3 regions of the Bacillus haynesii genome follow, and region 2 is predicted to be linked to each of the others. Evidence: riboswitches for the same ligand, from Rfam matches in the RefSeq annotation. Region 2 holds a riboswitch; each other region holds the start of a gene.

Region 1 (3,137 bases), 2.0 Mb from region 2:
GTGCAATATCGGTCGTCAGCGGACCGAGCGTGTAAAACGGTGCCTCTTTGCAAATCTCCATCTGCTTGTCGACATTCTCTTTGATTTTATGCATCGGCACGTGTCCCGGGCCTTCGATCATTACTTGAACATCATGCTTCCAGGCGATTTCCGTCAGCTCGCCGAGCGTCTCCAATTCGGCAAATTGGGCCTCATCATTCGCATCGGCAATCGAGCCGGGACGAAGACCGTCTCCGAGCGAAAATGCGATATCGTATGTTTTCATAATCTCGCATATCTCTTCAAAATGGGTGTACAGAAAGCTTTCCTCATGATGAGCCAAACACCATTGCGCCATGATCGCCCCGCCGCGGGATACGATTCCGGTGACGCGCTTTGCTGTTAACGGCACATACCGGAGAAGGACGCCGGCGTGAATCGTGAAATAATCGACGCCTTGCTCAGCCTGTTCGATCAATGTATCGCGGTAAATGTCCCAAGTAAGATCTTCCGCGACGCCGTTTACTTTTTCAAGCGCCTGATAAATCGGCACGGTTCCTACAGGAACTGGACAATTGCGGATAATCCACTCCCTCGTTGTATGAATATCTTTACCTGTGGACAAGTCCATCATCGTATCGGCACCCCAGCGGATCGCCCATGTCATTTTTTCCACTTCTTCTTCAATCGAAGAGGTGACAGCGGAATTGCCGATGTTGGCATTAATTTTGACGTGGAAGTTGCGGCCGATAATCATCGGTTCGCTTTCCGGATGGTTGATGTTTGACGGAATAATCGCCCGTCCGCTTGCCACTTCATCACGAACAAATTCGGGAGATACGTGCTCTCTGATCGCAATAAATTCCATTTCGGGCGTAATGATCCCCTTTCTTGCGTAATGCAGCTGAGTGACATTTTGTCCTTTTCTCCCGCGCAGCGGTTTTCGTTTCAACCCTGGATAGCTGTGGCTCGCTTTCTCTTTGCATTTATAGCCGTTATCCTCCGGTCTTATTTCTCTGCCTTCATATTCTTCGGTATCGCCGCGCTCCCTGATCCAGGTCGCCCGCAAAGGTTTCAGCCCCTTAAGAATATCAACGTCCGCATTGGCGTCCGTATAGGGACCGCTCGTGTCGTAGACGCGGACAGGCTGGTTTTCTTCATCGCCAAACGAACCCGTCGTCGGACTTAACGAAATTTCTCTCATCGGCACTTGAATGTCAGGACGCGACCCTTCGACATACACTTTGCGGCTCCCTGAAAAACTTGACATTATCGAGATGTTTTTTTGCTGTACTGATTCCTGTTTCATGTAAAAATCCTTCCCCTCTAAAAAATTGATCAGGACGAAACTCCAGAACAGCACCAGCACAAAAAACCAGGCTCATATGATGAACCTGGTTTTACAGTCAGTAAAATCGCTAGAAGACAGACGGACCATACCCATTCCCCATCTTCTCTCGAATCCTTTTTACTTCCCCACGCTGGTACGAACCAGATCAGGTCCAAAGGGTTAAGAAACGCATGTCTCTCTCTCAGCCCGCATTCGGGCACCCCTAGTAATGCTATTAAATTTCGTGATTATCGTATCACAACCCATTATGAATGAAAAGGGAAAGTTAAAACGATTCCGAAAAGAAAGATAAATGAGTCGTTAGGACTACGAAAAAACTGACAAAGGAGCCGGCTGTCAGCCAGGCTCCTCTCAATCATCAAGTTATAAATTGCGATGCAATATATGAAGGATTTCCTTGAGCTCACCAGCTGCAATCTGCCCCGGTGCTGAAGCTTTCTTTGCGGCACCGAACGTCATTGCTGAACCGAATACCTCGCCCGCCAGGCGGCTGATGATACCTTTGCCGGCCATTGACATCGTAATAATCGGCCGATCTGCATACTTCTCATTCATCGTACAAGTGGCTTCAAGCAGACGCAAGACATCAGCCGGGGTTTCCGGCATCACCGCGATTTTAGGCAGATCAGCCCCTAATTCCTGTGCTTTTCGCAAACGGGAAACAATTTCTTCTGCAGCCGGTGTCTTTTCAAAATCATGATTAGATATAATAACGGACACTTCATGACCATGTGCAGCTTCCACCAGCGCTTTCACTTGCTCTTCGTCATTGAACAGCTCGATATCAATCACATCAGCAAGCCCTGTTTTAACAACCGCTTCATTTAAAGAAAAATAGCGGGCTGTGCTGATCTCTTTTTCTCCGCCTTCGGCGGCGCTGCGGAAAGTGAAAATGATCGGAGTGTCCTCTAAAAGGCGGCGGATTTCCGCCAATGCCGCGCAGACTTGATCAACGTCATCTACATCTTCATAAAAATCAGCACGCCACTCCGCAATATCGGCATCAAGCGTTTGAAAATAAGCCGCTTCTTCTTTTAATTGGGCAAGGTTTTTTCCGACAAGCGGCACACAGATTTTTGGCCGTCCTTCACCCAATGTAATTCCTCTGACCTTCACCAGTTTCTTCAATGTTTCAGCTCCCGTCTTTCTTTATTCGAATTTCCTTTATCAAATCACTGTGACTACCGAATGTCAACAGTTCGCGCAGGTAAAATTTTTTATGCGAACCACTGCATATTCTCCGCTCTTCATTTTATTGCACAAGTATGCTGACCTTCAATAGCTATACCTAGAGGCCCGCCAATCGGAAGCTTTCTGATAGAGGCAACTCGAAAGAATGACGATACTGCCATGGACCAAGAAAAAACTGCCCTTCGGATCGAGGGCAGTTTTTAGAGCCTTGCTATTTTAATGCGTGAGGCGTCTGAACATTTCTTTACGAGCGATAACATACTTCAGTTCTGCTTCCGACGCCTTGGACGAGACGCCTCACTGCGGCAGCCGCTTGAACTTCAGCTTTCCAGCCTCTCATCGTTTTGATGATGAAGCATTTTCAGTTTTTCCGGGGCCGGCATTGAAAATCGAATTAGCCAGCAACCGATATTGATGCTGCGGATGATCGTCATTGGTTAAATCGTTAGCGAAAACAGTTAAGTTCTTGTTGTTATCTTTATACGTGAAGGCCATAATCTTTCCTTTGGCAGCATCATGTCCCGGCCACCAGCCTGCCTTAAAGAAATGGTCTTCATCAGCGATCACTGCAAGCACTTTTGCCGTTTTAGGCACAGCGGTAATATAAGAACCAGTG
Region 2 (3,137 bases):
TAAAAAAATAATAATCAAAATGAATTGGACTCAGGTGATTCATGAGCAGCTGGAGCAGCCGGCAATTTACGCAATTTATTCCTTCTTACTGTTTTCTTCTATATAAAAGATATACAGCGGTCTTTAACAGCTGAACATGATCCGAAGCTGCGAAGATGACATTAAACTCTCCGCTATCAGCCTTCACTTGAATCACTTGTGTGGAAAAAGCTGTTCAGCCTACCTTTTCAGCTTAGCGGTCGAATGTCTGACAACCAGTTCAGGTTTGTAGACGGTAGAATGCTCAAGCTGGTCCGTGTTGCGTCCCTCAACTTTGGCAATCATCCATTTTGCCGCCTCAATCCCCATCTTCATTTTCGGATGGGTGACTGATGTCAGCTTTACTTCAGATGCCTCGCTCAAGTGTGAGTCGTCATATCCGACAATCGATATATCTTCCGGTACTTTTAAACCGAATTCCCTCACGACATCCAACACCATAAGCGCTATCTCGTCATTATAGCAGAATATGGCAGTTGGGCGGTCTGTCGAAGAAAGCCGCTTCCTTGCTTCAGCTATCGTTTTTTCTTTTTTATTCTCTGTCGTGTAAGTCACGACCATTTCCGGATAAAACGACAAGCCGTTTTCTCTGAAAGCCCTGATAAATCCTTTCATCCTGTTGACGCCCTGCATATCGTCCTGTTTAAAAAAACCGAACAATTTTTCATGGCCGAGCTTAATCAAATGCTCTGTGGCGATAAAACCGCCGTGTTCATCATCCAAAATGAAATGGGGCGGATTTAACTCCTGATAAAATTGGTTGATCATCAAATACGGTATATGGTGCTGTTCAAGCGTCAGATAGTAATTTAAATTCGGATTAAAGCTTCCGGTTTTCGTCGGCTCCACAATCAACCCATCAATTTTTTTGTCAAGCATATTCACAAGGCACTGTTTTTCTTTTTCAATGTCATTATTGGTGCTCGCGACGACCAATGTATATCCTGCACTCGACAGCGAAGATTCGATTCCTCTTATAATAGAAGGAAAAATGTAATCCGAAAGGTAAGTCGCGATGACCCCGATCATCTTATTTCTTTCCCTTCCTTTTTCAGAAAGTTGAAGGCGGTGAGAGCAATACGTCCCTGAGCCCTGCTCTCTGTATAAAAGCCCTTCATGAACAAGGTCGCCGATCGCTTGCCGGATCGTATGCCTGCTCACATTAAATATTTTCATCAATTCGTTTTCCGAATGGATTTTTTCGCCCGGCTTCACTTTGCCTTCATATATCCACGATTTAATTTTATTTTTCACCATGCTGTATTTCGGGAGTTCACTCATCAGATCAACCCTTTACTGCATCTTGTACGTATGAATAAGTTCTATTATAAAGGAAAAGATGTTTGCATTGCTACATATTGGAGGGTTTTAGCAAAAATTTTCGAACAATTAGCTTGTCGTCCGTTTCTTTTTTTAGTATAGTAGAATATAACTAAATAACTTGATGACCACAAGGGGAGCCTCCAGGCTGAGAGTGAACGACCGTTCTGACCCTTTGAACCTGTTAGTTAACGCTGGCGTAGGGATGTGGCAAAGTCATTTCTAATTGCATCCAAAGCAGTGCGTGGAAAACTTTCCTACTCCTTCCCCGCATTGCTTTTTTTATTGGGAAAGAAGTCCGGTATCCCTTTGTTCATCAAAAAGTGAGGGTTATGATGAATCAATCTAAACAACTTGTACAGCTGATTGAAATTGCGATTATGACAGCAATAGCACTTATACTTGATATGGTGTCCGGAATGTTTTTAAAAATGCCTCAAGGCGGTTCAATCGCCATCATGATGATTCCGATCTTCCTGATCTCCTTTAGATGGGGGCTGAAGGCAGGGCTGGCAACCGGGTTTTTAGCCGGATTGCTTCAGTTTGTCACTGGAGGATATTACGTTTATCATCCTCTGCAGCTTCTTCTTGATTACTTTATCGCGCCTACGGCGGCGGGAATCGGCGGCTTTTTTGCCGGATCGATCAGAAATGCTTCAATCGAGAAACAAAAAGGAAAGATCATTTCCTATGTTACGCTGGCCGTCTTTCTTGGAAGCGGACTGAAATTTCTCGCACATGTCATCAGCGGCGCTGTCTTTTTTGGAAACTATGCGCCTGAAGGCACTCCGGTATGGATTTATTCATTAGTATATAATGGAACATATATGCTTCCGTCTTTCATTGTCTGCACAATCGTCCTTTGCTTACTGCTGCTAACCGCGCCAAGACTCTTGGAAAACAGATCAAACATGAGATAACATAAAAAAACAGCGGACTCGCCTGAGACTCCGCTGTTTTTTTATGTTTTCATCAAATCTGCGACCAATATATACCGCTCCGGCGCTGAACCGATAAAGTCAAAAGGATAGCAGGTGGAAACCGTCAATGTCGCTCTCGGCTTCGGTACAATCACCGTCCGGTCATCCGCATCCACGATTCGGACCTTTTTCACTTTGTATGTAAAAGTTCCATAGGAAGCTTCAACGATTAACTGATCGCCTTTCCCCACTCGGCCGAGTTTTCTGAAAACCGTATCCCGATGGCCTGATAAAACCGAGTTGTCATCTTCTCCAGGCAGAACGGATCCTGCGTAATGGCCTACACCTTTTTGCAGCTCGTCTTCATCTGTCCCATGATATATCGGAAGCCTTGCATTGATTTTCGGAATAACAAGATCACCGATTTTCTCCCCGGTTTCAAAAGTTTGATCAATGACCGTCTTTTCTTTTTTCGTCGTCTGAATCGGAGGTTTTTCAGGCTTTTCCTCTTCTTTCATCTGCTGAAATGAAAAAAGAGCATAGCCGTGCATCAGCTTGAACACATTCGTTGTTGTAAAATAAGCGCCGCATGCAACCATCGCAATGGCTATGAGCCAGATGATCTTTTTTCGATGTGCCTTAATTTCCTTTCACTCCTTATAAAAACTTCCCATTCTAAACATACTTAGAATGGGAAGTGAAATGTTAAGCCGCTTTGCGAAGCCTTCTGACCATGAAGAATCCGCCAACCATCAGAACGGCGCCAAAGATCGACCATTCCGCGTAATGCCCGGCCGTTTTTGGAAGCTTTGCACCTTTAACCGTCTTTTTCACATGAGATTTCTGTGTATCATGTTT
Region 3 (3,137 bases), 1.9 Mb from region 2:
GGCTGGCTCTGGCGAATTCGAAAAAGGTACCGGGTTTATCGCATTCCGCATGGGCGCCGAGCATACCCGCAGCTGCACTCGTCGCTTTTTTGCCGACTTCCCTGCTTTCAAACACGGCCGTTTTTTTTCCCGCTTTTGCAAGATGATAAGCGATGGATGTCCCGATGATGCCTCCGCCGATCACGATCGTATCATAGCGCTTTCTCATATGAATCTCCCTTCGCGAGACAGGCAAGCCGCGCGGCCGCCTCATCCGGTCTGTCATGGGAAAAGATCCCCGACATCACGGCGATGCCGTCTGCCATTTTGACTTCCGCCAGACGTTGTTCGGTAATGCCTCCGATCGCAATGACCGGAATGCGGACAGCCGCCTTTACTTCAGCCAGGCTCGCAGTCCCTCTTCCTTTCCGGCCCTTTTTACAGTCCGTTTCAAAAATGTGGCCGAACAGCACGTAATCTGCACCTTCAGTTTCAGCCCGAACCGCTTCTTCTGGTGAATGTACGGACTTTCCGATTTTCAAATGCGGAAAACGGCTCCTCACACTTTTGACGGAAAATCCGTGTGAAGGCAGCTGAACCCGGTGAATGTGATGAAACAAAGCGATATCCACCCTGTCGTTGATGATGAGCTTCCGCTTATCAACGCCTTCTTCGGCCAGGCGTTCGATTAAGCTCGATATTTCGCTTACTTTTTTTGACCTTTCCCTGATGTGGATAAAGTCAACGGCATCTTGAATCGAAATGATTTTTGCTGCAAGCTCTTCCACAGAGTGCTTGTCATCGGTGATCGCGTGCAGATGCAAGCTGATCCACCCCGCTTTTTGACCAGCTTTCTTTTTGATAGGCCATATCCCAGAACCGGTATTCGTAGAAGCTGGAGATGACAAAGTTCTCCTTCATCTTCGCGCGCGTTTTCTCATCGGCGTTTTCAGCCAGCTCATCGAAGCGGTTGATCTGTTCCGTCACAGATTTTTTAAACCAGTCTCCTCCGTATGTCGCGATCCATTCCTGATAAATCGCGTTGTCAGGCCTGCACGTTTTCAGCGTTTCGCCGACGTCATAATAAAGCCAATAGCAAGGAAGCAACGCAGCCAGTATTTCCGCAAAACTGCCGCTGACGACAGAACGGTACATATGCGATGTGTACGCATACGCTGTCGGCGACGGCTGAAACGACTCCAGCTCTTCCTTTGTGATTCCCAATAGATCGGTGAATTTCCTGTGAAGCGACATCTCGGCTTCATATGTGCCTTTCGCGTGTTCGGCCATCCGGCTTGTCGTATATAGATCGTGAGCATATGCCGCTCCAAAGGATTGGACTTTGGCAAAGTGGGTCAAATAGTAGGAATCCTGCATGACATAGTATTTAAATCGGTCAACCGGAAGTGTGCCGTCTCCAATTCCTTTAATAAACGGATGGACAAAACTGCCTTCCCACCATGTTGCAGCGCTGTTTCGGCATTCTTCTGAAAACTTCATTTCGAGGCTCCTCCTTCGATTCTGAACATAAAAAAACCACTTTCCCGCAAGGAAAGTGGTTTGGAATTTGCATATATACATACTCAAATACCGTGCCACTTCCCTACGCAGGTTTGAACCTGTTCAGGTTATGAGGGTCTAAAAGTCACACTTTTATCTCAGCCCTTATCAAGGACTCCCCTAGTGGAAAACATTTCTTGTTCATTCAGTTTATACTTTTATCTTATCACGAATTGCAAAATGGTCAAGCGTCAGTCTCCAAGCGTTTTTTTCAATTCCGCAATATATTCGCGCGAACCGGTGGCGATCAGCCTGTCACCCATTTGCAGCCTTGTATCCCCGTGGGGCACGATGCTGTCAACCCCGCGGAAAATCCTGACGAAGATGACATCTCCCGTAAACGGAAACTCCCTTAACAGGACACCGTCAAATCGCTCATTGCTCATATTGATCTGATACAGCGACGCATCCTGGTTCGTCAAGAGTTTCATAACGCCAGGCGCCTCGATAAGCGCGCGCAGCAGCGTTTTCGTAGAAAGCAGAATGGAGAATGTATCAATTCCGTTTTCTTTCAGCCTGGATTCAGCGTCTGGAGAATCTGCGCTGGCGATAATTCTTGCGACTTTCTGCTCCTTCGCATAAAGGGCGATCCCTGTATTGCGCTCTTCGCTGCCCGTGGCCACGACGAGTATATCCGTTTGAAAAACACCGAATGCTTGAAGCGTCTCATATTCATAATCAGGCAAAACTTCAACATCAAACACCGGATCCGCCAGCTTTTCTTCCTTCTTTTCCTGCCGGACATGCAGGATTCTGACGTGATAATCTTCTGGAGAAAGTTCGAGCGTAACCGGCAGCGTCATTTGATTCGCGCCGATAAAGGTGATCGTCTTTTTCTCTTTTTCGCTTTCCGTTTTCGGCATTAATTTTTTAAAGCCGGTCGGTGTGATGATACATGTAATGACAGCCACCAAAATCAGCGCGCCGGACATCTGCGCGTCAATGACGCCGATGCGCTCGCCGATCGTTGTCGCCGCGATCACCAGAGAAAGCGTGGAAGTCAGGAGAAAACCGGAAGCCAGCACGGTTTTCATGTCATACCACTTTTTCAAAAACAGCACCGGAACGACTTTGCTGATTAACAGAGCCACAAACAGAAGCGGGATCATCACTAAAATTTTCGGATTGCCAAACAGCGACCAAATGTCCAATTTGACGCCTGTCATGACAAAGAAGATCGGGATGAGGAACCCGTAGCCGAATGAATCAAGCTGCTGAACGAGCTCTTTGTTCGGCGAAAGCAGCGAAACAAGCACCCCGGCTAAAAACGCGCCGAGAATGTTTTCTGCACCGAGCGACTCGGAAAGCGCCACGAGTACGATGATCAGCGTAAATATCGCCCTTGTGCCGATCTGGATCGTGCCTTTTGACAGCACTTCGACAAAAGGCCGCTTTTTAAATACCCTTCCGAAAAGGTATAAAACGACGCCTGCGGCAAATAAGATCATTAGCAGCCACATATTGCTGTTTTCGTCGCCGTAGATTGAGGCGAACACCGCAAGCAGTATCATCGTGACAAGATCGGCAATCACGGCGACAAGCAAAATAATCTGGCCGATATTCGTCTTCATGAGCCGCTCTTCCTTCAGCGTCGGAAC

The links. A riboswitch is a leader RNA that binds a small molecule or an ion and turns the genes downstream of it on or off. The one in region 2 is predicted to bind thiamine pyrophosphate.
Region 1: another riboswitch for thiamine pyrophosphate. It lies ahead of thiC (phosphomethylpyrimidine synthase ThiC); the one in region 2 lies ahead of thiT (energy-coupled thiamine transporter ThiT).
Region 3: another riboswitch for thiamine pyrophosphate. It lies ahead of tenA (thiaminase II); the one in region 2 lies ahead of thiT (energy-coupled thiamine transporter ThiT).

The regions. Positions count from the first base shown of each region.
Region 1 covers NZ_CP059494.1:2,085,467-2,088,603, forward strand. The annotation lists gene thiC (phosphomethylpyrimidine synthase ThiC) at 1-1,288, opposite strand, end outside; TPP riboswitch at 1,436-1,544, opposite strand; gene aroD (type I 3-dehydroquinate dehydratase) at 1,694-2,458, opposite strand; gene H2R00_RS10390 (M14 family metallopeptidase) at 2,858-3,137, opposite strand, start outside.
Region 2 covers NZ_CP059494.1:4,074,071-4,077,207, reverse strand. The annotation lists gene H2R00_RS20215 (GntR family transcriptional regulator) at 220-1,320, opposite strand; TPP riboswitch at 1,483-1,582, shown strand; gene thiT (energy-coupled thiamine transporter ThiT) at 1,695-2,279, shown strand; gene H2R00_RS20205 (class D sortase, LPxTATN-specific) at 2,321-2,878, opposite strand; gene H2R00_RS20200 (processed acidic surface protein) at 2,985-3,137, opposite strand, start outside.
Region 3 covers NZ_CP059494.1:1,748,431-1,751,567, forward strand. The annotation lists gene thiO (glycine oxidase ThiO) at 1-208, opposite strand, end outside; gene tenI (thiazole tautomerase TenI) at 192-803, opposite strand; gene tenA (thiaminase II) at 778-1,479, opposite strand; TPP riboswitch at 1,563-1,671, opposite strand; gene H2R00_RS08725 (monovalent cation:proton antiporter family protein) at 1,731-3,137, opposite strand, start outside.